Regions from separate parts of the Bradyrhizobium sp. 35 genome, predicted to be linked through region 2. Evidence: predicted binding sites of a transcription regulator. Region 2 holds the regulator's gene; each other region holds the start of a gene.
The links. Region 2 encodes LexA, which represses DNA repair genes until DNA is damaged. Its sites were predicted from a motif close to TGTTCNNNNTGTGTTCNG; they were not measured.

Region 1 (9,556 bases), on a different contig from region 2:
ACTGGGACTGGATCACCGGCGACTGGATGTGGGACGAGGGCCAATACCGCATCTTTGGTGTTGGCCCGGAGAGCTTCGAGGTGAATCCGGCCAACGTTCAGGCGCTGTTGCATCCGGATGACGTCGATCAGTTGCGCAAGGCGATCGCCGAATTCAACAAGGGCACGCGCTCCTATGAAACGGAGTTCCGCATCGTGCGGCCCGACGGCGATGTGCGCTGGTGTGTCGGCACGGCCGCCGCCACGGTTGACGATAGCGGTCGGGTCATGCGCGTCAGCGGCGTGACGGTGGACATCACCGAACGCAAGCGCGCCGAGGAACGGCAGACTCTCCTGGCGCGGGAAGTCGATCATCGCGCCAAGAATGCGCTGGCGCTGGCGCAATCGATCGTGCGCCTCACCCGCGCCGACGAGGTCAAAGCCTATGTCAGCGCCGTCGAGGGACGCATCAATGCACTGGCGCGCGTGCACACGATCCTGTCGCTATCGAGCTGGCAGGGCGCCGAACTCTCGAAGCTGATTGACGAGGAGCTTGCGCCCTATTCCCTCGGCGGCCAGATCAAATTGGCGGGGTCGGAAGTTCAGTTGCTGCCGGCAACCGCCCAGACGCTGGCGCTGGCGCTGCATGAGCTTTTCACCAACTCGGCGAAATATGGCGCGCTCTCGACGCGGACGGGACGGCTCGCAATCGGCTGGCAGGTCGAGGACGAGCTGCTCACGCTGACCTGGGAGGAATCCGGCGGCCCGCTCGTCATGACGCCGAAATCCCGCGGCTTTGGTACGCGGAGCCTGCTTGCGAGCGTCGAGTCCCAGCTCGGCGGGCAGGCGCGATTCGATTGGCGCGCCGAGGGTCTGCTGTGCCGGCTCGAGGTGCCGTTGGTCCGCAAGACTGCCGCGACGACCGCGCCCGGCAACTTCGAAGCCGCCAGCTCCGCCGAATTGCAACGCGCTTCCGGCTAACCGGAGGCCGCACTCTTCCTGCGCTGCGTCGTTTGCGGCTCGCGCGCGACCCGTCCTTCGAGCCAGGCTTCTGTTTGGGCGAGATCGCGCAGAGCCTTGGCATAGCGGCACGCCGCGCTTCGCTCCGCGCCGCGGGGCAGCTTGCGCGCTTTGCGGAGGATGTCCGCAGCGGCATTACGATAAGCCAGAGAGCGATAGAGAAAGACCACCTTACCCATATCGAATGTTCCCGTATTGCGCGGTCATTCTCGCCCACCCGGCATGAACGTCGGATGAAGCGGACGATGACAATTCCTTCATGCGGGTGGAACCGGCGCGTGTCGCAGGCGTTGCATGCGAGATTGGGATAGAGTTCCATGCGCGCGAAGAAGTCGTCTGACCTGATCTCTCCCAGCGGGCTCGTCAAGCTGATGACGCACGCGATGATGGGCGCAGCCTTAGGACTCGCTTTCAGCCTCTTGCTCGTGCTGTCCAATCCCGGCGTCGCCAATTTGCTGAGTCACGGCGGAAGGCAGGCCGTTGTCGTTTTCGCCCTCACCTTGGTGACGACGTTCGCGATCGGCGCGACACTGACCGGCGTCGTTTTCATCCTGGCCGAGGACAAGCAATCTTGAACTATGCGTGCTTTACCGGAATTCTTTGTTCGGAACTCCTGCGACGAATGGCAGTTGGCTGCCTGCGTCAATTCAACTCAGGGAGTTCCCGCAGATGAAGACCACCAAGCTCGCTCTTGCCGTGATGTTGGCAACCGGCCTCGCCGCTGCACCGTTCGCCGTGCAGGCCAAGTCGCACAAGGCAAAACACAGATCATCGATGTCATCGTCGCAGACCACCACGGGCGCCAACACCAAGTCCTCCAAGGGTGCTGATCCCTCCGGTCAGGGCGGCTCCGGCCCCGGCTCCGACCAGGGCGGCACCATGACGAACAACAAAGCCGGCATGAGCAACACCAAGTAGGCGTTCGTCGAAAACACGAAGGCCCCGCGATCGCGGGGCCTCTTGCTTTGGTATTCGAACAGACTTCTCTCGGGCCGCTTCGTCAACATGCGGTATCGACGAGCCCCGCACCTCGCGTTGCGCGTAGGCTTCAGCTACGATGGCTGCCCAGGATGTCAGGATGAACGCCTGCAGGATCTGACTTCACCAGATGGTCGAGTCGTGCGCGCTTGCGCGCGATCAAGAGCTGGGCCGCGGCGTCGTCGAGCCCCTCGCGTTGCAGCTGCCGGATGGCAGAGCCCAGTTCGAGAATCTCGGCGCGCAGCTTTAGAATCCGGTATGCATCCGGGTCTTCCTCCACCATGCGCTCCCAAGGCTCTCAGCGGCGCGCGATCACGCGCAGAGGACTACCTGATGTCTTCGCGGAACGAAGGCGCATCCTATCGCGGACATTCGGCAGGACATCGCCGCCACCTGCAGCCTTCCATTCGCCGATCAGCAGATTGATTTTCCGGCGCAGATCCATATGCGCCAGGGCCTTCTCCGTGCAGTCCCGATCGCGCTCGACAAGCTCGCGTACGGCCGCCTCGACATCGGCCATTTCCAGCCTCAAGGCGCTGATTTTACGTCGAATTTCATTAATTTTGTTGTCCATGACTTGTTAGAACAAAATAAGAACATATAGTCAAGTCACGATTTCAGAAGGGAGAAGCGACATGCAGGTTCAAGGTAAATACGATGCCAAGTCTTTCCTCACCGAGCAGATGACGCGGGCGCAGGGCCTCCGGCTGAAACGGCTGAGCGAAGAGGCGTATCAGCCCGCGCAATACGCGCGGGATCTGTCCTCCAGCGAGGCAGCACGGCGCATTCAGGTGCTGGAAGCGGAGATCGAGCTGGCGGATTCGTTCTAGGCTAGGTCGCCCATCCGGAACGTTGCTTGCGCTTTCGGAACCATGCCTGTCCCGGATTGTTTTCCCAGGCCAAGGGAGAACATGCATGGCACGCAAGGCAAAGAAGCGCCGCTACTCGCGCAGCTCCGGCAGCGATGTCGAAGGCGAGATGAAGCGCTACAAGAAGGGGACCGCGAAAAGCGGACCGGGCGGTCGAGGCGGACGCGTGAAGAGCCGCAAGCAGGCAATCGCGATCGGCCTGTCGAAAGCGCGCAAGAAGGGCAAGAAGGTCCCGAAGAAGGCCGCGAAACGAAAGACGTCCAAGAAGACGTCAAAGAAGACATCTCGGAAAACATCCAAGAAGACTTCGAGAAAGAGTTCGAAGAAGACGTCGAAGCGCAAATCCTCCAAACGGTCGCGCTGACCTCAGTCAGATCATGCTGCCCGGCATGAAGCAGCGGATCGAAACGCCGAACGCGGTCTTCACCGGCCACACCATGGTGCGGCCGGCCCGGTTCGGCTCGGTGATCACGGCTTCGTCCGGTACCTCGACCCACTCGCCGTCGAGCCGCACGCGGTAATGTCCATTGTGCGAGTCCCAATCGGGATCGGCGACCGCAAACCCATCCGCATCCGAGCAGCACGGACCGAGATGGCTGCGCAGGCCGTCGAACCACGGCTTGAGAGGTGAGTCCGCGTAGCGGCCGTCGTCGCGCCCGAGAGCGTTTCCACCCCATAGCACGAGTGGCGCTACCAACGGCGCCACAAGCAGCGCACTTCTCAGCGAGAGCTTCAATCGATCCATGTCGGCACCGATCAAATACGAATTGCCGGCCGGCTCAGCGGCGGCAAGTTCGAAGTTCCACGCTTGCAATCGTCGGCGGCTTCATTGCCGCCGAGTCCGTACGAGATCCGCAATTGTGATGAGCGAACACGGCTTTTTCGGACGAAACCGGGTCATCCTCCCTGCCGTTAACGAGAATGTTATCGGCGATGTGCGGAAATCCTGAAGGCGAACGGGAAAGGCGGCCCGAAGGCCGCCTTTTTGGAGTTGCGCCGATCGACGTTCGCCTTATGCGAGCGGCACCGCCACGAACCGGGTCGTCTGCGCGCTTCTGACCTGCAGCAGCACGCTGCGCTTGCCGGACGATTTCGCCTGCGCCAGCTCCGAACGGACATCGCCGATATTGGCGACGGCGTTGCCGCCCACGTTGAGGATGACGTCGCCGGTCTGGATGCCGCGTTGCGCGGCCGGGCCTTGCGGATCGACTTCAGTGACGACGACGCCCTTCTGGCCGGCGCCCTGCACGTCGCCCGCCGGAGCCAGGCTAAGCCCGAGACGCGGCGGCATGCCGGCATCTGGCTGCGACTTGCCCTCGTCGGCTCTAGCCTGCCGCTCGTTCGGCAACTCGCCAAGCGCCAGTGTCACCGTCTTGCTGTCGCCCTTGTGGACGACATCGAGCTTCACGGACGTGCCCGGCGCCAGGGTGGCGATGGTGCGGGCGAGATCGCGGGAATCCTTGATCGCGGTGCCGTTGACGGCGGTGATGACGTCGCCCGCCTCGATGCCCGCCTTCGCCGCCGGGCTGCCGTCCTGCGGATTGTCGACGATCGCGCCGCGCGCCTCCTTGAGGCCCAGACTGTCGGCGATATCCGACGTCACCGGCTGCACCTGGACGCCGAGCCAGCCGCGCGTGACCGCGCCCTTGTCCTTCAACTGTGCGACGACGAGCTTTGCGGTCGAAGCCGGAATGTCGAAGCCGATGCCGACCGAGCCGCCGGAGGGCGAGAAGATCGCAGTGTTCACGCCGATCACGTTGCCGTTCATGTCGAAGGCCGGGCCGCCGGAATTGCCCTTGTTGATCGGCGCGTCGATCTGGATGAAGTCGTCATAGGGACCATTGCCGATGTCGCGGCCGCTGGCCGAGACGATGCCGGCGGTCACGGTGCCGCCGAGGCCGAAGGGATTGCCGACCGCGACCACCCAGTCGCCGATACGCGGCTTCTGGTCGGAGAATCTGACGAACGGAAAATTCTTCTTGCCCTCGACCTTGATCAGCGCGAGATCCGTTTTCGGATCGGTGCCGACCACTTTCGCGCTGTAGATGGTGCCGTCGTCCATCGTCACTTGCACCGATTCGGCGTGATCGACGACGTGGTTGTTGGTCACGGCATAGCCGTCGGCGGAGATGAAGAAGCCGGAGCCCTCACCCGTGATCATCTGGCGGCGCTGGCGCGGCATGCCCTCCATGCCACCCGGGCCGCGGAAGCCGAATTGCCGCGAGAACTGGTCGAACGGCGTCGCCTCGTCCGAATCCATCCGGTTCTGTTGCAGCATCGCGCTCTTATCATTGTTCTGGTCGATCCTGACCCGCACCGAAATGACGGCGGGTTTGACCTTGCTGACGAGGTCGCCGAAGCCCGGCGGTGTCGCGGCGGTCTCCGCGGCCTGGGCGGGCGCAATGAAGGAGGTCGCGCTGAACGGCGAAGAGCCGGGAGCAGTCGCCAGCACGGCCACGCCAAGCGCGGCCACGGTGCCGAGCAGCGCGAGCCGGCGCGGCCTCAGGACCTTGCGGGACGTTGTGGTGTCGGAATTGACGTGATCGCTCATGTCGATATGTCCATGTTGGGTAAGTCGCCTTGCACCCAACATGGTGGTCGCCACCTTACAGCGTCCCGTCCACGCGATTAAATCTTGGCAAAGTAGCCGGGGCCGGCGATACGGCCAAAGGTCAAGGCTGCACGTTTGATGCAGCTCAACGCGGGCCATGCGCACCGTGGAAGACTGCGGCCACCGGATGATGTCCATCGGAGGCCCGTCATGTACAAAGACATTCTCGTCCACATCCCCACCGAGCGGCCAATCCGCCCGGTGATCGACGGCTCGATCTCGCTCGCAGCGGGCCTCAACGCCCATCTCGATGCAGTTGCGGTTGGCTATGTGGCAACCAGTGCGGCCTATATCATGGAGGGCGGCGCTGCGGTGGCGGCGGTGTTCGAGATGGAGCGCGAGAGTGCAGTGGAGCGGGCCGAGGCGGCGCTCGCGGTATTCAAGAGCAAAGCGATGAACGCCGGCATTTCCTACACATGCCACCCACTCGGGGCGATGCCGGGGGATGCGGTCGGCTTGCTCGGCGAGATCGCGCGGCTGCACGATCTCAGCATCGTGCTCCAGCCGGATCCGGCGCAAGGCTCACTCGACAACGATGTGCCCGGCGAGATCCTGTTCCAGGCGGGTGGCCCGGTGCTTTTCCTGCCCTACACCTTCCATGGAGCGTTCAAGGCGAAACGGATCGGCATCTGCTGGGATGGCAGCCGCCTCGCCGCGCGCGCTATGCGCGACGCCGCACCATTCCTGGCCCGCGCCGAGGAGATCGTGATCATTGCGATCAACGAAACAGATATGGTTCCCGAGGAAGTCTCGACGCGCAATCTGGCAAGGCATCTCGGCCGGCGCGGACTGTCGACCCGCACGGTCAACCTGATTCAGCCGACCATGCTGTCGCTGGCAGCCGATGAGAACCTGGATATTCTGATCATGGGCGGCTACGGCCATTCGCGTTTGCAGGAGCGGTTCCTCGGCGGCGTCACCCGCGCCATGCTGGAGCCATGACCGTCCCGACGCTGATGTCGCATTAATCGAGGGCTTATCCAGGTCGGGCCGGTCACAGGCCTTGTCGTTCGGGCTGACAACCGCGTCCTTGAGCGGTGCCGGCATCGGCAAGTTCAGGTCATATTCGAACACGTTGGACCGTCACGCCGCGGCGGGTCTCTCCCACGCCGTGGCCTCGACGCCGTCCTCGTCTTGTTGCGCATTGCACGCGTCGAAATGCGCCTTGAGTTCGACTTCGGCGAGATGTTCGAAATGTTCGGCCTGGCCGAGCAGTTCCCAGCTCTGGAGCGGCCGGTAGGCGGCCTGCTGACGACAGAGGGACGCTAGCGCGCGGTAGCGACGTACGTTGTCCATGAGACCCTCCCTCGCATTCACAGAGCTTATTGCCCTTATTTGCGTCAGGGCGATGGCGGTTGTGCAAAAGATTTGCTGCGCCCGCCGCGCGCTTGTCTCGCTTGTTTCTAGGCAAACGCGTATCGAGGCGAAAGTTCCAATCAGCGCGACTCAACGCTTCGGACCTTACCGCAGGCCAGGGCTAGGGTTGTGGGTCATCCTCGTATGTCTGCAGTGCAAAGGGGCACGCCCTGGCACACCCCATTGCGGTGCCGGCTCGCCCGCCTGTATCCGGCAGTCTACCGGATGAGCGCGGGCTCACCGGCACGCATTGTCTGCGCCGAACTATGTTGCAGCATCGGAACCCTGCCGGCTTCCGCAGCGGCGCGGATGGCCGCGATGTTGCCGGCATAGTCCGCGCTGCTCTTGCCGCGAAACACGGCGGAGCCCGCTACAAGCGTATCGGCGCCCGCAGCGGCCACGGCGGCGGCATTGTCGCGCGTGATGCCGCCGTCAACCTCGAGCCGGATCGGCCGGTCGCCTATCATGCTTCGAATACGCCCGATCTTCTCGAGTTGGGATTCGAGGAAGGACTGGCCGCCAAAGCCCGGATTGACCGTCATCACCAGGACGAGGTCGAGGCGATCGAGCACATATTCGATCGTGCTTTCGGGAGTCGCGGGACACAGGCTGACGCCGGCTTTCTTGCCGAGCGCGCGGATGGCCTGGAGCGAGCGATCGAGGTGCGGACCGGCTTCGGCATGCACCGTGATGACATCCGCGCCGGCCTTCGCGAACGCTTCGAGATAGGGATCGGCGGGCGCGATCATGAGATGCACGTCGAACATTTTCTTCGTCAGCGGCCGGATCGCCCTGATGACGTCCGCGCCATAACTGATGTTCGGGACGAAATGCCCGTCCATGACGTCGCAGTGAATCCAGTCGGCACCCGCCGCATCGATCGCCACGATCTCCTCGCCGAGGCGGGCGAAATTCGCAGCCAGGATTGACGGCGCGATGAGGATTTCTCTCGTCATGGCTTCGCACTCCCCTGCGCGTCCGCACCGCCGCTGAAGACGCGACTCGCCAGGACGTCCATGGGATCGATCGTTTCGAGGTCGGCGATATCGAGCATGCGGTCGAGATCGGACACCAGCCGATCGGCCTGCCGCAGGCGGATGCGGTCGACGGCGTTGCGGATCGAGCGCGCATTGGAGAAGAACGGCTGGGTCCGACGTAGCGCGATGTATTTCTCGAACGCCTCGCGCGCCGCCGCCGAGAGGCGATAACCCCGTTCCTTCAGCATCAGCTCGGCGATGACGAGCAGCTCGGCTTCCGCATAGTCCGGAAAGTCGATGTGATGCGCGATCCGCGAACGGAAGCCGGGATTAGAGGCAAAGAAGCTCGTCATCCGCTCGCCATAGCCGGCAAGGATCACGACGAGGTCCTCGCGCTGGTTTTCCATCACCTGGAGCAGGATCTCGATCGCCTCCTGGCCGTAGTCGCGCTCGTTGTCGGGACGGTGCAGATAATAGGCCTCGTCGATGAACAGCACGCCGCCCATCGCCTTCTTCAGGATCTCCTTGGTCTTCGGCGCGGTGTGGCCGATATACTGGCCGACCAAATCGTCGCGCGTCACCGAGATCACCTGCCCGCGCCGCACGAAACCGAGGCCGTGCAGGATCTTTGCCATGCGCAGCGCGACCGTCGTCTTGCCGGTGCCGGGATTGCCGGTAAACGACATATGCAGCGTCGGTGGCGACGAAGCCAATCCCGCACGCTGCCGGATACGTTCGATCAGCAAGAGCGACGCGATCTGGCGCACGCGGCTCTTCACCGGCTTCAATCCGATCAGCTCCTGCTCGAGCTGCTGCAGCGTGCCCGTGATTCCAGCCTCTTCGGCCTCCTTGCGGAGATCGAAACTGGTCTCGCCGGGCTCAGTGGTCACGGCGTGGGGAACATCCAGCATCGGCACCTCGAAGAAAAGGGCTTCGCCGCGGGGGAGCGGCGAAGCAGTGGTCCGCCAAGGAAACGGAGCAGGGAGTGCTCCGCGCGGAGGAGAATGACTTAGGTTGGTGCGTGCGCGAGCTGCCGGCGCACGGTGGTGTAGCGGATCGCGCGTCCGCTCACCTCCTGCCGCACCAGCTCGAACTCGGCTTCCTGCGGCGGGCGGTTGACGATGAACGAGATCCGCACCGATTCCCAGCCATGGCTGGAGTCGAAGCCGCTGAGGCGGATGTATCGGTCGCCATACACTCTGCGGCATTCGGCGAGCTCCATCATCACGCCGGCGGCGTCCTGGAGATCGAACATCGGCAGGCCCCACATCTCCCAATAGGTGTTGCGGGGATGCGGATCGTCGGTGAACTCGATGTTCACCGCCCAGCCGTTGGTCAGGCAATACTGCACCTGCTTGGTGATCTGGTCGTCGGTCAGATCGGGCAGGAACGAGAAGCAGCCTTGGGTCAGCTTCATGTCAAATCTCCTCAAACGGTTTCGAGCGCGGTCGGCACGAAGTCCGGCGTGTCGGTGGATTCATAATTGAAGGAGACGTCCTTCCAAACCTCAAGTGCAGCTTTCAGCGGCGTACAGGTCTCGGCCGCCCTGGCCAGGATCTCCGGTCCTTCGTGGACGTAGTCGCGGCCCTCGTTGCGGGCGAGGATCATCGCTTCCAGCGCCACACGGTTGGCGATCGCGCCGGCCGCGATGCCCATGGGATGGCCGATGGTGCCGCCGCCGAACTGGAGCACGACGTCCTCGCCGAGCAGGTCGAGCAGCTGGTGCATCTGGCCGGCATGGATGCCGCCGGAGGCGACCGGCATCAT
Region 2 (9,556 bases):
TACGATCCCGACGCTCCCGACGTCCTGATCGAGCCACTCTACAGTCGCATCTCCGGCGCATGGACCATCCTGATCGTGCGCAAGGTCGTCGGACCGAACGGCGAATTCATGGGTGTGGTCGGACGCGGCATTGAGCCGGCAAACTTCGAAAAATTCTTCGAGTCAGCCGTGCTCGGCGAAAGCACGACGATCTCGATGCTGCACCGGGACGGCACGATGCTCGCCCGTTATCCCCATTCCAGTGAATTGATGGGACGGAATTTCAAGAACGGTCCGTTCGCGCATCAAAGGGTTTTCGGGCTCGACCATTTTACCGGCCGCTTCATGAGCCCCGTTGACGGCGAGGACCGGCTGATTTCCTCACATGCCCTGCCTCACTTCCCGATCCTGATGATGGCCACCACGACGCGCGCGACGGCCCTGACGGACTGGCGCGAGCAGATCGGCATCCTGATCTCGGTCGCGGCCTCTTCCGCGCTCGCCATCGCGGGCGTGTTGATCGCGATCGTTCGCAAGCTCCTGGAGCAGCATCGTCTTTCGCGGGAACGGCTGACGCTGGAAAAGCAGCGTCTCGACCGCGCCGTCAACAACATGACCCAGGGCCTGCTGCTGTTCGACGCCTCGCAGCAGCTCGTGATCTGCAATCAGCGCTACATCGAGATGTACGGGCTGTCGGCCGAAATCGTGAGACCCGGCTGCAGCTTTCACGACATCATTGCACACCGCAAAGCCACCGGCTCGTTCACCGGCGATGCGGACCAGTATGTCGCACGGGTCCTGCGCGACGTCCACGTGCGCAATTCCATGGTGGTCGAGACCTCCGACGGTCGCTCGATCCAGATCGTGAACGAACCGCTCACGGATGGCGGCTGGGTGGCGACGCATGAGGACATCACGGAGCGCCGGCGTATCGAGGAGCGCATCACCCATCTCGCTCATTACGACGCACTGACCGACCTGCCCAACCGCACCATGTTCCACGAGCATCTGCGTCAGGAACTCGATCTCGTCGCCGGCGGCGAACAACTCGCGGTGCACTACATCGACATCGACGAGTTCAAGGGCGTCAACGACGCGCTCGGGCATCTCGTCGGCGACGAGCTCCTGAAGTCGGTCGCGCAGAGCCTCCACCGCTGTGCGGGGCCGACGGACTTCGTGGCGCGCCTCGGCGGCGACGAATTTGCCATCGTCCAGAGCGCGGTGACATCGCTGGATCAGGTCAACGAACTCGTCGCGCGGGTGTTTGAGGCCATCCGCGCGCCGTTCGACTGCATGGGACATCATCTTGCCACCGACGCCAGCATCGGCATCGCGCTGGCGCCGCAACATGGAACGGCGCTGGACCAGATCCTGAAGAACGCGGATATGGCGATGTACGCCGCCAAAGCCGCCGGGCGCCGCACCTACCGTTTTTTCGAGCCGGAGATGGACGCCAAGATCCACGAGCGGCGGCAGCTCGAGATCGCCCTGCGCCACGCCATCGCCCAAGGCGGACGCGAAGGCGGCCTCGAGGTGTATTACCAGCCCTGCCTCAGCCTGAAGGACGACCGCATCACCGGCTGCGAGGCGCTGGTGCGCTGGCGCCATCCCGAGCGCGGCATGGTCTCGCCGGCCGAGTTCATTCCGATCGCCGAGGACACCGGCCTGATCAACGAGATCGGCGAATGGGTGCTGGCGACCGCCTGCCGGGACGCGGCGAACTGGCCCGACGACATCCGCCTCGCCGTCAACGTCTCGCCGGTGCAATTCAAGAGCGGCACGCTGGCGCTGAAGATCATGGCGGCGCTTGCCGCCTCCAATTTGTCGGCGAGCCGGCTCGAGCTCGAAATCACCGAGGCGGTGCTGATCCGCGACGACGACACGGCGCTTGCGATCCTGCATCAACTCCGCGCCATCGGCGTCCGCATCGCGCTGGACGATTTCGGCACCGGCTACTCCTCGCTAAGCTATCTGCACCGCTTCCCGTTCGACAAGATCAAGATCGACCGCTGCTTCGTCAACGACATCGCCGGCCCCGACGGCTCCGCCAGCATCGTGCAGGCGCTCGTCAATCTCGCGGCCGCCCGCCGCATGACCACCACGGCCGAGGGCGTCGAGACCGAGGAGCAGCAGCGGTTGCTGCGCGCGCTCGGCTGCTCCGAGATGCAGGGTTATCTGTTCAGCGCCGCAAAGCCCGCCGACAAGGTGCTGGAGCTGTTCGCAGCTCATCGCAGCCGTCTCGCCCGGCGTAATGGCGAGGAAGGCCGGCGCCGCGAGGCAAGCTAGTTCGGACCTCGTGGTCGGCGCAGCGGCATTCCCAGAAGCTCTCCTCGATACACACGACGCAGGGTGTCGCGGAGGTCATGCAATTGCTGGAGTTGCGGGTCCAGCGGCGAGGTCTGGTCGAGCGCGACCGCGCCCGCCGCTGGGCCGAGCGCGATGGCTGCTACGAGGCCACCTTCGCGGCCATGAACCCGAGCTGACACAGCGTCCCGAAACAAGTTCGCCCGGGAACGGCTATCCGCTCCCGGGCGATCAACACCTTACCGTCGCGAGCGCCTAGTTCGGCACCGCAGCCTTCGACGCCGGCTTGGCGGCGACCGCATTCGCGGTTTGGCCGTGCAGGAAGTCGTAGGCCGTATGCAGGGCCTTGTCGTCTTTCGCTTCCGGTGGGACATAGGACTGCGACCCGGTCTGCTCGGTGCCGTCGGCTGCCTGGAGATGACCGCGCATCTGGGACTCCGCCATGGTGTCCATCCGGCCCTTCAGCTCGGGCGGCACGTCTTGGAGGATCTCGATGTCGGGCGCGATGCCCTGGGCCTGGATCGAGCGGCCCGAGGGCGTGTAGTAGCGCGCCGTGGTCAGCGCCAGCGCGCCGTTGCCGGTGCCGAGCGGAATGATGGTCTGCACCGAGCCCTTGCCGAACGAGCGCGTGCCGATCAGCGTCGCGCGCTTGTGGTCATGCAGCGCGCCGGCCACGATTTCCGAGGCTGAGGCGGAGCCGCCGTTGACGAGAACCACCAGCGGCTTGCCCTTGGTGAGGTCGCCACCATGGGCGGTAAAGCGCTGGGTCTCTTCCGGATTGCGGCCGCGGGTCGAGACGACCTCGCCACGCTGCAGGAACGCGCTCGACACCGACACGGCCTGGTCGAGCAATCCGCCCGGATTGTTGCGCAGGTCCATCACGTAGCCTACCAGCTTCTCCGGCGGAACCTCCTTGGTGATCGATGCGATCGCCTTCTTCAGGCCATCGGTGGTCTGCTCGTTGAACGAGGTGACGCGGATATAGCCGATATCCCCGTTCTCGACGTGGAAGCGCACGGGACGCACATGGATGATCTCGCGCTTGATCGCGACGTCGAGCGGGGCGTCGGCGCCCTTGCGCACGATCGTGAGCTTGGTCTGGGTCTCGACCGGCCCCTTCATCTTGTTGACGGCCTGCTCGAGCGTCATGCCCTGCACGGCATCGCCGTCGATCTTGCTGATGAGGTCGCCCGACATGATGCCGGCCTTGGATGCCGGCGTGTCGTCGATCGGCGAGACGACCTTGACCAGCCCCTCCTCCATCGTGACCTCGATGCCGAGCCCGCCGAACTCGCCGGAGGTGGTCTCCTGCATCTCGGTCCAGGCCTTGTCGTTCATGTAGCGCGAGTGCGGATCGAGCGAGGTCACCATGCCGGTGATCGCGCCTTCGATCAGCTTGGCATTGTCAGGCTTCTCGACATAGCTCGCCTTCACCCGCTCGAACACTTCGCCGAACAGATTGAGCTTGGAATAGGCGTCATCCGCGCTCGCTGCCGCCCGTGCCGCCCATACGCCGCCGTGCGGACTGGCTACCAAAAGGGTCAGACACGCTCCGGTGAGCGCGCCCAGTGGAAACAGCAGGGTTTTCCGCATGGATAGGCTGGCCTTTTTGCTTCGCGGTTCGGTGGGGCTGGGAGCCGCCATGCAAATGGCGATCCAGCCTGCTTCTCACAATACCATTCTGGTTTCTTCAAGGCCGGGATGCCACGCCGGCGGGTACACCGTAAAAATCGGTTGGTCCGGACCTAAACTTTCGGCAACGTTGCAGGACCGGTTCGTGCGCCGCGGGGGTCGGCCGGCCGGCCCGCGCCTCGCAGCCATGCCATTTTAGGATGGTTTTGGCGCCCCGGACGGGTTAGGCGATCAGGGAAGGCTTCAAATTCTCGGGAGGATAACAATGAACGAAGCACCCCGCATCCAACCGGAAAGGAACGTCGAGCTCGGCGCCAGCACCGAGCCGTTCCAGAATCTGCATGAATTCATCCGGAAAGCCCGCGCCAACCTCAACCAGAATGCATGGGACTATATCGTCGGCGCGGCCGAGACCGAGACCACGATGCGTCGCAACCGCATGGCGCTGGACGAGATCGCTTTCCGCCCGCGCGTGCTGCGCGATGTTCGCAAGGTTACAGGTTCGGTCGAACAGTTCGGCCGCAAGATGCGCCTGCCCGTGGTCCTCGCCCCGGTCGGCGCGCTCGAGATCTTCGATCCGGATGGTGCGGCGAGCGTGGCACGCGCCTGCGGCACTTTCGGTGCGGCGCACATGCTCAGTTCGGTGTCCGAGCCCGGCCTAGAAAAGACCGCCGAAGCTGCGTCCGACGCGCTGCGGCTCTACCAGCTCTATGTGCGCGGCGATGACGCCTTCGTCGCCGACGTCGTCAGCCGGGCCGAGAAGAACGCCTACGCCGCCTTCTGCCTGACCGTCGACACCGCCCACTACAGCCGCCGCGAACGTGACATCGCCAAGCGCTACGTTCGCGAGAGCCGCTTGCGCGCCACCGGGGGCGATTACCAGAAGGGTCTGGAGTGGCGGACGGTGAAGATGATCAAGGACAAGTTCAAGATCCCGCTGATCCTCAAGGGCATCGCGACGCCAGAGGACGCGCTGATCGCGATCGATCACGGCGTCGAATGGATCTACGTCTCCAACCATGGCGGCCGTCAGCTCGATCACGGTCGCGGCGCCATGCACGTGCTGCCCGAGATCGTCGACGCCGTGAACGGCCGCGCCAAGATCATGGTCGATGGCGGTGTCTGTCGCGGCACCGACATCGTCAAGGCGATCGCGGCGGGCGCCGACCTCGTCGGCATCGGCCGGCTGCAATGCTGGGCGCTGGCGGCGGCCGGCGAAGCCGGCGTGGCGCGCATGCTGGAACTGCTCGAGGACGAAGTGCTGCGCTGCCTCGGCCTCTTGGGTGCGACCTCGTTCGCCGAGGTCAACAAATCCTGCCTGCACCAGGCGACCGCAACCAACGCGCCGAGTGTGTTCAGCGCGTTTCCGCTGTTCGACCACGAGCCGTATCGATACTGAGTGAAAGGACGCAGGTGACATCGCTCTCTCCCGGCAGCGCGGATGCGCTCCTGTTCGATCTCGGCCGCGTCGTGCTCGATATCGATTTCTCCAAGGCGATCGCCTGCTGGGCGGGACATGCCGGCTGCAAGCCCGAAGCCATCGTCGCGCGCTATGTGCGGGACAGCGAAGCCTATCGGTTGCACGAGATGGGGAAGATCAGCGATGAGGACTATTTCGCCTCATTGCGAGCCTCGCTCGGAATCGGCATTTCGGACGCGCAATTCCTGGAAGGCTGGAACGCGATTTTCGCCGGCGAAATGCCTGACATCGCCGAGCTGCTGCCGCGCGCAGCGAAACAGATGCCGCTCTATGCTTTCTCCAACACCAACCGGCCGCACGTGGACCATTTCTCGAGGGAATATGCCGACCTCCTCGGCCATTTCCGCGAGCTGTATTTGTCGTCCAGCATCGGCCTGCGCAAACCGGATGCGGAGGCCTTCGACCACGTCGTTGCGGCGATCGGCGTGCCCGCCGGGCGCATCGTGTTCTTCGACGATCTTGCCGAAAACATCGAGGGAGCGCGCGCGCGCGGCTTGATGGCGGTGCATGTGACCTCGCCGCGTGACGTCGGGAACGCATTGAAGGCATTGGGCATTTGACGACGGTCCGTTGTCGCGAAACCCACGACGGCACGGCCCGACGGACCAATTTTGAAAAATTGAGGAACCGGATCACTTTGTACATTTTTATACAGAGTTCCGGGAACGGAATACCGCCTTCCGGACTCTTAGAGTCCGTTGGGACTTCTACGGACGGATGCATCATCTTGCTGGGCAAAACCTACCTCACCAAGCAGGCCTCTCTTCTTCTTGAATTCGCGAGGACAACTTCAGATTCGGACCTTTCCGCCAAGCTTGTGAGCAAGGCCGCCGACCTGAAATCCCAAGCCGACCCGCTGCCCGACAAGGATCAGGGATCCAAGGCGCCCGACGTAACTCCCGGGCAGGCAGGGAGCTGATCGATTCAGGCCATGGCGCGTTCTCCCCTTGCCATGATTTTCGTCGCTTCCATGACCACTCTCCTGCCGATCTGTGACCTCCTTCGGATCATGCCGCGACGCGCTTGATCCTGTCTTCCGGAACAATGTGAAGGGGCGGGATGACTGTGCCTGCTCAGCCGCTTTTGCCTCTGCGCCTGCGCTCGGCTAGAAGACATGCGGAACATTCGCCCGAACGTGCCGAGCAGGAGTTTTCGCCGTGGCCTTGATGCCGGTTTCCGACGCGCTTGCCGCGGTGCTGGCGGGTGCAGAGCCGCTGCCGGAAGAAATGATTTCCCTCGACGAGGCCTACCATCGCGTGCTCGCGCGTGACGTCTTGGCGCGGCGCACGCAGCCGCCGCAAGCGATGTCGGCGATGGACGGCTACGCGGTGCGCGCGGCCGATGCCGCGACGATCGATTCGGAGCTCACCGTCATCGGCGAAGTCGCAGCGGGCCGACCGTTCGAGGGGACGGTCGGAGCCGGCGAGGCCGTGCGGATCTTCACCGGCGGCGTCATTCCCTTTGGCGCGGACGCCGTCGTGATCCAGGAGGACACGGTCGCCGCCGGCAAGCGCATCACGATCAAGGAAGCCGCGATCGCCGGCCGGCACATCCGCCCCGCCGGCGTCGATTTCCGCGAGGGCGACGTGCTCCTGCGCAAGGGAAGCCGTCTGACCGAGCGAGACCTCGCGCTCGCCGCCGGGATGAATCATCCGCACCTTGCCGTTGTCAGGCGTTCGAAGGTCGCGATTCTCGCCACCGGCGACGAGCTGGTGATGCCGGGCACCACGCCCGGCCACGGCCAGATCGTCTATTCCAACGGCTACGCCCTGCACGCGCTCGCCCGCAGCGAGGGCGCCGAGACCATCGACCTCGGTATTGCCGCCGACACGCTCGAGGCCACCACCGCCGGCATCCGCCGCGCCCGCGAGAGCGGCGCCGACGTCCTGATCACGACCGGCGGCGCATCGGTCGGCGACCACGATCTGGTCCAGCAGGCACTGCGGGACGAAGGCATCGCGATGGCGTTCTGGAAGATCGCGATGCGGCCAGGCAAGCCGATGATGCACGGGCGACTCGGCGCAATGGGTGTGATCGGCCTGCCGGGCAATCCCGTATCGTCCTACGTGTGCGCTTTCCTGTTCATGGTGCCGCTGATTCGCGCCCTGTCGGGCCGTTCAGTGATTCACCATCGCCGTGAACGCGCCGTGCTCGGCCGCGACGTCGGCGCCAACGACCAGCGCGAGGACTATCTGCGCGCGCATCTTGAGGAGCGTGACGATGGCACACGCGTCGTTGTTCCCGTCAATCATCAGGACTCTTCGCTGCTTGCGAATCTCGCTGCAGCACAGGTACTTCTCGTCCGCGCACCATTCGCGCCGAAGGCCGAAGCCGGCACGGCTTGCGAAGTGTTGCGGCTCCCCGTCTGAGCGCCCCCGCAACGCGCGTTCCGCGCACTTTGCTCTGTTCACCGTAAATTAAGCAGTTGCGGAACATGTATCGAACATATAGTGTCTGTTCATGATTTGTTTCGAGCATGCAGCGGCTTATGGCCGAATTCAGCGTCTCGGAATCGGACGACATCAACCGGGGGACTTTGGTCGAGATGTTAACGCGCAAACAATACGAGCTTCTGCGGTTCATCAGTGAACGTCTGAAGGAAAGCGGCGTGCCGCCCTCCTTCGACGAGATGAAGGATGCGCTCGATCTGCGCTCGAAGTCGGGCATCCATCGCCTGATCACGGCGCTCGAGGAGCGTGGCTTCATCCGACGCCTGCCCAACCGCGCCCGTGCGATTGAAGTCATCAAGCTGCCGGAGCTCCAGGCAGCCGCTGGCAGCCGCCGCGGCTTCACGCCGAGCGTCATCGAGGGCAATCTCGGCAAGGTGCGTGCGAGCGCGAGCCTGCCCGCTGACGAGGGCGAACGTCCCGTCGCGGTGCCGGTGATGGGCCGCATCGCGGCCGGCACGCCGATCGAGGCGTTGCAGACCCGCAGCCATACTATCAGCGTACCGCCTGACATGCTCGGCTCGGGCGAGCATTACGCGCTGGAAGTGCGCGGCGACTCGATGGTCGAAGCCGGCATTCTCGACGGCGACATGGCCCTGATCCAGCGCAACGAGAGCGCCGATACCGGCGACATCGTGGTGGCGCTGATCGACGACGAGGAAGCGACGCTGAAGCGCTTCCGCCGTCGCGGCGCCTCGATCGCGCTCGAGCCCGCCAACGCGGCCTATGAGGTCCGCATCCTGCCGCCCAACCGGGTGAAGATTCAGGGCAAGCTGATCGGGCTTTACCGGAAGTACTGATACCGGGAGTCCTTTCTATCGGCAGTACTTCATATCGGAAGCACTTCATGCCGGAGGTGCTTGGCGCCTCGCGCGCTTCCGATCGGCATCGCCGGTCAGAGATTGGAGCGGATCATCGTCCGCTCCGGCTGGATAGCCTTTCTGGTTCTGCACAGACTATCCGGCCCCTCCTCCAACGCTGGCTCCTCGCCACGCCGACGAAGCAGCACCGCTTCAAGCAGCACCGCTTCGCGGCTCGGTTGTTCGAGGAAACAGCGACCAGCGGTCAAGTTCGGCCGTTGCAGCCAAGTTGGCAATGTTCGCGTACGCGCCTCCCGAATGCATCGCGGCGAGCTTTGTTCCTATTGAATTCGGGAAAGATAATGTGATCGCGGCTTGCGGAAGCCAGCCGCAGATTTGCCCACAACCAAGCACAGCGTTCGTGCTTCCACTCTGATAGAGGCCTGCGCCTCGATAAGAGACGCGGGTTGCTATCCCAGCATGAGGAGCACCCGATGTGTGACTACAGCCTACATGCCGTCGCGTCGCGCCCCGCCGAAGTCGGCGAGACGATCGTCACGACAAGCTTCCGCGGCACCTCGACGCGCGGCTTCGCCTCTGCAGCCGATCCGTCCGTCGCCGTCTGCCTGCTGCCGGGGACGGAGCTCGCCTTCGCCGACGACGTCCGCTACGACAATCGCTGGATCTGGACGCGCACCATCAATTCCCGCGTCGGCAAGTTCGGCAAGATCGATCCGCACGTTCCCGACCGCCATCATGATGCGATCGAATTCCCCGACGGCAAATACGTGCTGGTGACGCAGCTCGTCGAAGGCCAGCGCGCGACGGTGCTGCAACTGCCGGTGACTCAGTCGGTCACCGAGCGCGAGCACAAGGCGCAGATCACCGCCGACAGGCAGCCGACCGTCACGCAC
Region 3 (9,556 bases), on a different contig from region 2:
GGTTGACCGCAGAGTTGAGCGGCATCGCGGGGCTCGTCGCACACCGCTGCTGCCACCCTGATGTCAGCAGTCACGATGCCGCGCCGAGCGCGCCGTGAATGGCGATGGCATTGCTCAAGCGCTAGAAAACGAGCCCTTCACGAAGCCCCACAGCGCTAACCGGGTCCTCAGAACGTGACGCAAATCGCAGAACTGGGCCACCTCACTCACGGGGGACACGGGGTTGTTTAGCCGTTGGCAGATGAACTCCCCGCGGAACTGACGCGACTAACCGCTATGGCCAATATTCTAGGCAAGCTTCTGTTTGCACTTATCCGCTCGATTGTTGCCGGATGGGCGTATGCGCTCTGGGTCAAACTGGCGACATGGCTCGAGCCGAAAATTCAACGGCGTTGGGTGAAGATTGCCGTAGGAGGCCTCCTCGGCCTGGCAGCCTTTTTTATGATTCCGATCGTGATGGCGCTGTTGGGCCTTTGAAGACAATGAAATCCGTTCTCACCGTCGCACTGGCAATCGGGGCCCTCGTCTCGACGGTGCTGCTCGTCATGGAGCAGCTAACCGACTACTCCACCCCTGTGATGGCATGGGAGATGCCGGGTATATCCGCAGCTTACCTTTTCTGGGGAGCTGTCGGCAGTTCCGTTTTCTTGGGCGTCGCCATCACTTGGGCCGTGAACGCCATCGTTTACGGGGCGCCCGCTTTCGTTGTCCTTACAGTCATCAAGCTGGCAATCCGCGATCTGCCGAAGTGACAGAACTGAGCTCGGCGCGGAGCCGATGCTCAGCGCGCTCAAGAAAATGAGCGGCAGCAGGTCATGCAAGGCGCCTGACGCGCCTTGCATGATCGTCTGAAATTTCGCCTGCCGGCGAGCGGCCGGACGGCCGACATCATGAACCACGACGGAGTTCGAGGCGACGAATGCCCGTAAACGAAGGTCTCTCGTCGTGAAATGGTTTAGACGATACGCAGTTGGCTGCCTGATCGCGGTGCTCCTGTTCTCGGGCCGAGACAGTTATAAACGGCCCGGCGAAGACATGCGCTACGGGGCCATCCTTATGGTAGCCGCCGGTTGGCCTGTTGTTGCCGCGATTGTCGTGGGAAGCACCATCGGTGACATCGTACATGACGTGAAGCAAGGCAAAGCAGGATGAGTGCCCGGCTCGCAAAGCGACAGGCCGCAATCCCGGCATTGAAGTTGTGGAATCGACATTGCGGGATCGTGCGCTCAATCGACGCTGTCTGTGCCCGACGAAATGCAGCGCGCTCAACGTTTGTGAATGCAGCGTTGGCCGAACGCCTGCAACCTTCCCGCGACACTTCTGATCATCGGTGAGTCATGTTCTTCCGTCTCGCAGGGGCGGGGCGTACATGCCCGCTGTCTACTTCTCGAGCCCGGCCTTTTGCCGCATCGTGTCGATCAGCTCTGACGCCTCTGCCTTGGTCAGATCCTTCTTGGGGAGGGGCTTGTGCGCCTGCTCGGCGAGGGTCTTGAGGTAGGATTCCTGGGCGCCGGTCATCGGGTCGTCGCCGGAAACCCAATCCTTCGGATCCTTTTGTGTGTTGTCCCCGGTGTTGTCAGCTGTCTTGTCAGCCATCGCGATCTCTCCTTTTCCACCTAACGTCGGCGCGCGCTTGTCGTTCCTCATTTGTTCGTCAGTCGAAAACGTGCGGAAATTGAACGTCTCGAGATCTGCCATGAAGAACCGACCTACTGGCCAGCGCGGAACAAGCGCTCCCGCCAAGCGTAGGTTCTGCATGAGCGAGAACCTGTCCCATCTCATCGAACATTCCGTGCAGATCGCCTGGGATTATCTGGAGCGCACCGGACAAGTCAGCGACGCGCCGTTCACCAGCCGCTTTCTCTCGGCCGCCGTCGAAGAGATGGTCCGCAAGGGCGAGCACAGACGCCTCATGCTGGCCAACCGGGCCATCACGGCGTTCGAGCGGCTTTCCAATAGGCAAGCTGCATAGATCGGTCCCCGGCCTTCGGTCGTCACTGCGCGGCGGTCCTGCAGTTCTCCGAGTGCAATTTGTTGAACCCCGGCGAAGCCCGGCGCGACCAACCGCCATGCTGCAAAGCCTGCTCGGCATCGGAATTGGCTTCGCGGCCTATGTGCTGAGACACCAAAGAGGAAAGTCGTGAAGGCGATCACACTGCTCGCGGTGGCGGCCATGCTGCTGGTAGAAATCTTCGGGTCGAAGGCGAGCGTCGGCGGCTCGATGAGCTTCATGCTGGTCTTTGTGCTCGTGATGCTGGCTGTCGCGATCTACGAGGCTTGGTCGAACGAGCGCGGCGCGATCGGATGGATCGTCAACCTGTTCGCTTCGGCGGTTGGCGGGCTGGTTGCGGTTGCCCTGATCGGGATGGCCGTGGAGGCGATGCTGCCATACCTTCACCTCGAAGGTTCGCTCGCGTCCTCGCAACATCCCCTGAAATACGTCCTAGTCGCAGCCATTGCGATCTGCATGGTGCTGGGATCATGGCTGCCGCTGTTGGCCGTCAACCGGTTTCGTCACTGAAGGGCACCCGGCGTCGCGCTCCCTAGCGCTTTGCTTCCTGCTTGCCACGCCTGATTTCCTCAGCCTCGTCCACCAGCTTCAAGGCGGCGCCGTCGTAGCTCAGCTTGAGCCCACGGCCGACAGTCCATATCCATCCGTCCCGGGCGTCCCTGGTTGGCTGGGCGTTGAACTGGTCGGAGATCGATTTGACGGCAGCGTCTTGGGGACCCGGATTGTTCAACTCCGCAATGACGCGCCAGATGGGATGTTTGGGATCAGGATTCCCAGGGTCAACGTCGTCGGCAAAGATCGTGACCTTGGCGCCGTCGACTGCGCACTCCAGGACGTAGGAATCGCGAATCTGACGGCAGCGGTAGCGACGTTGCGTGACGAGCTTGTTGGTTTCGTCGAATGTCATCCCTGGCGAAAAGCCGAGGATGTCGGACTTCTTCACGAGTGCCATAGACGCAGGCTTTAGAAAGCCGGGCTGTACCGCCACGAGAACGGCGGCAACAACAACGATCAAGCCGGCGACAACAATGGCAATCTTCATCAGCCCCTCACAAGAAACGTTCGACCATACAACAGCCGGAGCGTTCTACCAGCCATCGCCCTGCATGCTTCGAGCCTCCGGCTATTTTTGTAGGACTGCACCTTCGGAGGATCACAGCTTCGGAAGATCGCATGGGCACGTATCGGCTGGTCATGAACGTGAAAAACCGCCCCTGACATGACCAGGGGCGGCTTTCACCAAACGGGGTTTCGAACGCGATCTAGTGACCGGTGCCCGGCTTCGTCGTCTTCGGCGGCTTGCCGTCTTCGATCCGGCCTTCGTTGCGCAAGTCGCGACCTTCCTGGGCCTTCTTCTGGCTCTCGGGGGACTTGCCGTGTTCGTTCATCTCTTCTTTGATGAATCCGGCGCCTTCCTTCACTTTACCTTCAACGCTCATGACGATCTCCTTGCTGGAGATGGGGCAACTCGCGGCAAGACCTGACCGTTCCGGTGCGCGCACGATTGTGAGGAGTGCATTCGACAGGTTCCAAAGACCCTTCTCATGAAATGGCCGCGCCGCTTGTGGAAGCGACGCGGCCGGGAAGCGAGCCGTACAGGAAACCGGCTTACTTCTTGTTGCTGCGGGTCTTGGTACCGCCCTGGTCGCTGCCCGGGCCGGAGCCGCCCTGGCCGGAGGCGTCGGGCCTCACCATTCCGCCCTTGCTCATGCCGTCATGGCTCACGCCGGTCGTGCCGCTGCTCATCGTGCCCTTGTCCGTGTTGGTCATGCCGGGCTTCTGCATGTTGTCGGACTGCGCGGCGGGGCCGGTCTGGGTCTGGGCCAAGGCAGAGCCGCACATGAGGCCGAGGGCGGCGGTCGCAATGACGAGCTTCTTCATCTCAAACTCCTGGTTGGTTGTGTGGGCCAACGGGAGCGCAGAAACCGTGTTCCTAAAACAAGGCGTTCCGGAGTGCAAAAATTCTCGTCTGCAACGAGGCGTTGTCGGTTCTGCTTGAATCAGAACCGCTCCAGATTGTTGTGACGCGTTTTCGTCGCGCGAACTTGAAAACGCTCTAAGCCGCAAGCCGCTGATCGGCCGGGCCCGTCAGGTGCTTGAGCACTTCCGCGTGCTCCAGGTCGGGAACCGCAATGGCCGTGTGGCTGTAGCTCGTATTGGTTCGTGAGTTTGCAATCCTGTCCAGGATCTCGCCGCCCTTGATGACGTGGAGACCCATGCCCTCTCCCGACGGGAAGATCGCGAGCACCACGTCATAGGCTGTGATGACGGCGCGAAGCGCTTCGGCCTTGTCTTCGGCAATGTCGACGAACACGCGAACATCGGCCGCGAGTTCACGCAGCTCGTTAAAATCCAGCACTGTGGGGTACTCCAACGCAACGATACTAAGAGGAGCTTGGAGGCGTTAGGTTACCGAAGTCTCAACGGCGCATGCCCAGCCAAAGGTTTATCGACCAGGCGCTCCCGTCCAGCCGATAGGACGCGCGGGCGTTGCCGCTTGCTCGGCAAGGCGCCGGCACGGAAAGAACCTATGGAGCGGGAGGGACGAAGCGCGCCTCATACCCATACGGGCGTCACGCGATACGCGCGTGACTCATGCGCGGTTTACTTGGCGTATCCCTGGGAGCGGAGCCACGCGATCTTGCGGTCGCCATTGATCCAGTCGTCGGCGTCTGCCTTGCTGGTGAAGCCCTTGATTTCGCGCTGTTCGCTGTCCGGGTAATCCGCCAGGATTTTCCAGTCGTTGTCTGCAATGCGGACGGTTTTGAAGGTCACTTTTGTTTTTGCCATGCCGCATTATGCAGGAGATGGCCGGAAAAGAGAACCTGCCTTGTGACGGTCACCGGGGTGGCCGGGCGCAGACCTCGGGGGCCAGCCTGATCGGCAGTGCGGGGCCGGGTCCAGGCAAAGACGAAAGCCCCGCCTGGGGGAAGCGGGGCTCTCTGATGGGGGGTGAAGCTTGGGGACTTCAAAGAGTTAGACGCCTCGGGGAGAAAATGGTTCAACGCGAAAACGGCGGAAGCTGCGGCATCTTTGCCGGGGCGTCCGGCCCTCCGCAGAACCCCTGCTTGCGTTTTGGGCGTCGATGGGTTCTAAGCCCCGTCACTTCATGAAAGTTGGCATGAAACAGAAGCGCGTTGCGCGGTCGGACCGCGTCCTGAGCAAAGCCTGCTCGCGCGCACAGAAGGAAATTCAGACATGGCGAAGATGACGAAGACTCAGTTGATCGATGCAATTGCCGAGGGCACGCAGCTGTCGAAGAACGACGTGAAGTCGGTCATCGAGTACATGGCGACGGTCGGCTACAAGGAGCTCAACGAGTCCGGCGAGTTCGTCATTCCCGGCTTCGTGAAGATGTCGGTGGTGAACAAGCCGGCGACCGAAGCCCGCATGGGCGTCAATCCCTTCACCAAGGAGCCGATGCAGTTCGCCGCGAAGCCGGCGAGCAAGTCGGTGAAGGCCTCGCCGCTGAAGGTGGCCAAAGACTCCGTCTAAGGGCTCGCGTTTTCGTTGCGGAGGCTTCTTTTCGCGGAGCGCTGCAATGATTGCTTGCTTGTGCTGAACCAATAAGGAACTCTCTTAAGGAACTCTAGGGCGTCGTCAGGCTTTGCTTCCGAAAGGGAGAAATCACATGACTGGTCTCAGCGAAGAAGAGATTCGAAATCGGGCCTATCACCTCTGGAAGGAGGCTGGCGAGCCCGCAGGCACGATGGACACCTTCTGGTACGAGGCCGAAAAGGAGCTTCTCGCCGAGCGGACCGAGCAAGGCGAAGTCCCGCCCGGGATGACCGACAATCTGCCGGTCTGACTTTGCTGGTCCATGAGGCGGACAGAGGCGAGCGTCGACAGTTCTCAAAGCAGCCATTCGGCGTAACGCCCGGGTGGCTGCTTTGCTGTTCGGTCCCCGTTCGAATGAAGTCGCCTCCGTGCGGCCGCCTCAAAGAAAAACCCCGGTCTTGAGGACCGGGGCTCTTCAAGCTGGTCGGCCGCGTCGCGACAGGCCGCCAGCACCACTGAATTCGACCTGACAATGCGGGCCGGGAAAATTCGTTCCGGCCGCTAGTCCGGCGACATGGAAACGTCGATGATTGCCGGCGTATCGACCTGGCGCTCGCGCCAGACGATGAGATCGCATTTGGGATTGAGCCACTGATATTCGGAGCCGCGCGCCTTCAGGTGCGCGAGCGCTGCATCATGTGCGGCGGTCTGATCCGGCGCTTCGACCATGATCTCCACGGTCTCTTCGATCTGACGCACCACTTCGACGGCGTAGTATTTTCTGGTCACGATCCCTCGCTCCGGCATGACTAACGGGGAGGGCGGTGGCGCGTTCCCCAAAAGAAAAACCCCGCGCTTTCGCACGGCGCCTTCTTGGCTGGCGGGGAAGGGATTTCAGCGCCTAGCCGCCGCGCCGTGGCTCGAACTTAAGGTTGAAAACCTAAAAAGCAACCGTCGGCGCGCGGAAGGCCCAAGGCGCTGTGCCCGGCGAGTTTCGCGGGGAGGGGCTGGACTTGTTGTTCCTATTTTGTTCTAGTGACGCATCTCTTTTGGCAGCGACATTGTTTTGGAGGTGCCCATGACTGTCGAGAAACAGCGGGAAGTAATCAGGCTCTGGAATCAGCTCAGGAAGCTTGATGGTCCGGCCGCGGAAGAACTCCGCATCCAGATCCTCGAATGCTTTTCGGAGAAGGATCTATCGAAGGACACGGCGAAGCGAGCGGCGTGATGAGCATCGCACTATCTCGATGACAACAGGCAATCGCGCGCGCCTTCACCGATCGTTAGGGATCGTTTTGCGCTGGATTTCTCGACTCCGATTCGTTCCTTGCGAACGAAATGGAGTCGGATGCAGAACAAGTCGTGGCTTCTGTGTCGATGCGGGACACGCCTTTCCTGACCAAGCCGGCGTGATGCTTCGCACAGTCCCGTTCGCCTGTCCTCGCTACGAGTGAGGCGAGGGAGACGCGACATGGATGCGTGCTGTTGCTCGAGATGTTCGCCGAGATCGCAAAAGTGTTTTGGTACGACCGGCACCCGCGCTTGCGCAACGACAGGCCCTCGGTGCCGCCGGTGCCACCGCGGTCGAAATCCGAAGACGCGATGTGAGCGCGCGATCGTTGGCGCGACTGCGGTCGTTTGCGTGCGAACGATATATTAAGGCTTGCTTCGTGCCGATTTCTGCGATTCCGATTCGTTCTCCGAGAACGAAAGGCAGGCGAAGCTGGAACAAAGCCGGACGACGGATCACCACAAGCTTCGCTTCACCGTCTCGACGCTCTCCGTCGCCGGCGCTATCGTTGCTCCAGCGGCGGACGCAACATGAAGAACGGACTTTATTCCATCCACCTCCACATGCTCGACGGCCTGAAGGGCCGCGACAGCGGCGTGCTGATCCTGCGTGACGGCGTTCTGCTCGGCGGCGGGCCGTATTTCTGGTCGCGCGGCGTCTACACGGAACGGCAATTCGAACAACGGCCCTTCGAAACACGGGACCTGGAAGGGCGAGCTTGTCACCAACCAGCACACGCCGTTTGCGGATGGCTTCGCCCGGCCGCTGTTCGGCGGAGTGGAGGCAACGAGCGGCTTCTCCGGGACGTTCAGCGACGACACGGCCGAGGTGTTCGGCACCGTGCTGGTCGCAGGCCATCGCAGCCTCGGTTTTCGTGCGAGCCTGAAGCGGCTCGCCGAGTTCTGAAGACGCGTGTTCTGAAGACGCTTGTTCTGAAGAGGCTTGGCGAACTCCTAACGGAAGCTTGCCGCGAAGCCGATAACCCTATTCGGTTAGGTTAAAAGCGCAATCGCGTTGCACTTGCCGCCACTTGCGATAGGTGTCTGGCGAAGACGCGATCCGACTTTGGCCAACAAGCGACTTTGGCCAACAAGCAATTTTGCCAAGAACGAATTCATGACACCTTTTTCAGAACCGTCCTTTTATCAGGGCGACCGCCACACCTACCGGCGCATCGCCATCGTCGGCACGCTCTTTTGTCTGGCTTTCGTGGTGATCAGCGTCTCGCTGCGGCCACAGCTCGAGGACACGCGTGTCGCGGTCAAAGCCGACAGGCTGATGCGTACGGCGGGCCAGCTACCGCACACGAATTAACGGTCGTCGGTGGAGGTCTGATGGTCGGCGCAATTGCTTGGGCACGCGGTGCCGTGTGAGGCGAGCGCCACGAAGCCGGCATAGCCGGACAGGTTGAGCAGGATTTCGAGCCAAACGGGCATGTCGGCCTCCTTTCTCCTTGAAGGCTACGCCAACGTGCGCGCGAAGCGCATGTTCCCGGACAAAGGCGGACCGGCGCCTCAAAGTGGGGTGGTGGGGTCGAGCCGCCGGCCGAGGGCGCCTACGGACTCGCTCGACGGCTGTTCCTTAAGGAACTCGGCAATCGCCCGCGCCAGTTCGCCGTCGCTCATCGGGGTCGGCGGCGGGCGCAGCGTACCGACACCGAAACTGCGGACGATCTCGTCGTAATGCTGATCTCCGGATCTGGGAACGAGCCTGCGGATACGGGCCAGCAATTTGGATATCGGCACTTTATCCTCCTCGGCTCCCCGCTGGCAGCAATTGTGGCGCATTGCCAATGCTGTGCGTGCAACTGAAAACCCCGCCAGCATCGGTGATGCTGACGGGGTCTTCGTGCTGTTGCCTCAACCGGACGGCGGAGGCTTCCGCACTTGAGCAAACAATTCGCGGAACGCGTGCCCGTTCCATGCGTGGCCGGATTTATTCCGAACTCGGTTCCACAGGCTTGCGCGCAACCATAGCAACGCGCCGGCGTTGTCTGTGCGAGATACGAAGGAGGAGATTCATGATGAGGAAGACACTGGCAGTTCTGGCTACCGTCGCGGCCGTTGGCGTGACCGCGGTCGCGGCGCCTTCGCCTGCCGAGGCGCGCGGCCGCGGCATCGGTCCGGGCCTCGCGTTCGGTCTTGCCGCCGGCGCCATCACCGCGGGCGCCGTCGCCGCGTCGCATCCTTACGGCTATGGCTACGGCCCGCGGTATGGCTACTACGGCGGCCCCGCTTATGCCTACGGCCCTGGTCCCTACGCTTATTACGGTGATGGACCATACTACCGCCGCCACCATTATTACCGTCACTGGTAACGGCTGAACAAACGAAAAGCCCGGAGCAATGCTCCGGGCTTTTTTCATGCTCGGTGATCCGGTGTCGTTACGGCCAGAGCGAGGGCCGTTCCGCCTTGCGCGCGTTGTCGAGCGTCGACACGAAATACTCTTCACGTTCGCGCTTGAATTTTTCCTGGGTGGCACGGAAGGCGGCGACACGGGCGGCGATCTCTTCGCGTTCGCGGATTTTGCGTTGTTCGTCCTCGGTCATGTTAAATCCCCTCTGCACGTGAGTATGTGTCCTACTGAACCCAAGCACTGCCGCCGCAATCACGTTGAGTCGCGTCAACACATGCATTGGCGCTTCTGATTGGGGCGTCAATGGGGAGGAGGCATTGCAGGATTGTGATAAGCGAGGGTCGGAAAAAATTGCCGACCATGTCTTGCGTGGCGGTGGAGAACAGCGTCAATAATCTTG

Region 1: IVB36_RS12630 (DUF3072 domain-containing protein) is a predicted target of LexA. The motif match lies at 2,558-2,575, and genes of this name have one in related genera.
Region 3: IVB36_RS02980 (DUF3072 domain-containing protein) is a predicted target of LexA. The motif match lies at 1,638-1,655, and genes of this name have one in related genera.

Annotation. Positions count from the first base shown of each region.
Region 1 is NZ_JADPJC010000056.1:161,742-171,297, reverse strand. It holds gene IVB36_RS12660 (HWE histidine kinase domain-containing protein) at 1-959, shown strand, start outside; gene IVB36_RS12655 (hypothetical protein) at 956-1,177, opposite strand; gene IVB36_RS12650 (hypothetical protein) at 1,316-1,573, shown strand; gene IVB36_RS12645 (hypothetical protein) at 1,668-1,916, shown strand; gene IVB36_RS12640 (hypothetical protein) at 2,047-2,259, opposite strand; gene IVB36_RS12635 (hypothetical protein) at 2,275-2,496, opposite strand; gene IVB36_RS12630 (DUF3072 domain-containing protein) at 2,612-2,806, shown strand; gene IVB36_RS12625 (DUF6496 domain-containing protein) at 2,892-3,209, shown strand; gene IVB36_RS12620 (hypothetical protein) at 3,216-3,590, opposite strand; gene IVB36_RS12615 (Do family serine endopeptidase) at 3,858-5,396, opposite strand; partial or broken gene IVB36_RS12610 (universal stress protein) at 5,607-6,424, shown strand; gene IVB36_RS12605 (hypothetical protein) at 6,540-6,752, opposite strand; gene rpe (ribulose-phosphate 3-epimerase) at 7,031-7,768, opposite strand; gene cbbX (CbbX protein) at 7,765-8,700, opposite strand; gene IVB36_RS12590 (ribulose bisphosphate carboxylase small subunit) at 8,799-9,206, opposite strand; gene IVB36_RS12585 (form I ribulose bisphosphate carboxylase large subunit) at 9,218-9,556, opposite strand, start outside.
Region 2 is NZ_JADPJC010000092.1:15,820-25,375, reverse strand. It holds gene IVB36_RS19755 (EAL domain-containing protein) at 1-2,265, shown strand, start outside; gene IVB36_RS19750 (S41 family peptidase) at 2,539-3,876, opposite strand; gene IVB36_RS19745 (alpha-hydroxy acid oxidase) at 4,181-5,314, shown strand; gene IVB36_RS19740 (HAD family phosphatase) at 5,329-5,955, shown strand; gene IVB36_RS19735 (hypothetical protein) at 6,123-6,314, shown strand; gene glp (gephyrin-like molybdotransferase Glp) at 6,553-7,764, shown strand; gene lexA (transcriptional repressor LexA) at 7,941-8,642, shown strand; gene IVB36_RS19720 (hypothetical protein) at 9,137-9,556, shown strand, end outside.
Region 3 is NZ_JADPJC010000017.1:131,830-141,385, forward strand. It holds gene IVB36_RS02970 (hypothetical protein) at 235-477, shown strand; gene IVB36_RS02975 (hypothetical protein) at 483-752, shown strand; gene IVB36_RS02980 (DUF3072 domain-containing protein) at 1,381-1,596, opposite strand; gene IVB36_RS02985 (hypothetical protein) at 1,757-1,972, shown strand; gene IVB36_RS02990 (hypothetical protein) at 2,141-2,521, shown strand; gene IVB36_RS02995 (hypothetical protein) at 2,544-3,053, opposite strand; gene IVB36_RS03000 (hypothetical protein) at 3,274-3,450, opposite strand; gene IVB36_RS03005 (hypothetical protein) at 3,620-3,892, opposite strand; gene IVB36_RS03010 (hypothetical protein) at 4,068-4,370, opposite strand; gene IVB36_RS03015 (hypothetical protein) at 4,616-4,801, opposite strand; gene IVB36_RS03020 (HU family DNA-binding protein) at 5,210-5,506, shown strand; gene IVB36_RS03025 (DUF2934 domain-containing protein) at 5,643-5,819, shown strand; gene IVB36_RS03030 (hypothetical protein) at 6,071-6,298, opposite strand; gene IVB36_RS03035 (hypothetical protein) at 6,588-6,737, shown strand; gene IVB36_RS40080 (hypothetical protein) at 6,989-7,117, shown strand; partial or broken gene IVB36_RS03040 (GrlR family regulatory protein) at 7,331-7,706, shown strand; gene IVB36_RS03045 (hypothetical protein) at 7,917-8,114, shown strand; gene IVB36_RS40085 (hypothetical protein) at 8,111-8,236, opposite strand; gene IVB36_RS03050 (hypothetical protein) at 8,315-8,545, opposite strand; gene IVB36_RS03055 (hypothetical protein) at 8,824-9,117, shown strand; gene IVB36_RS03060 (hypothetical protein) at 9,185-9,349, opposite strand.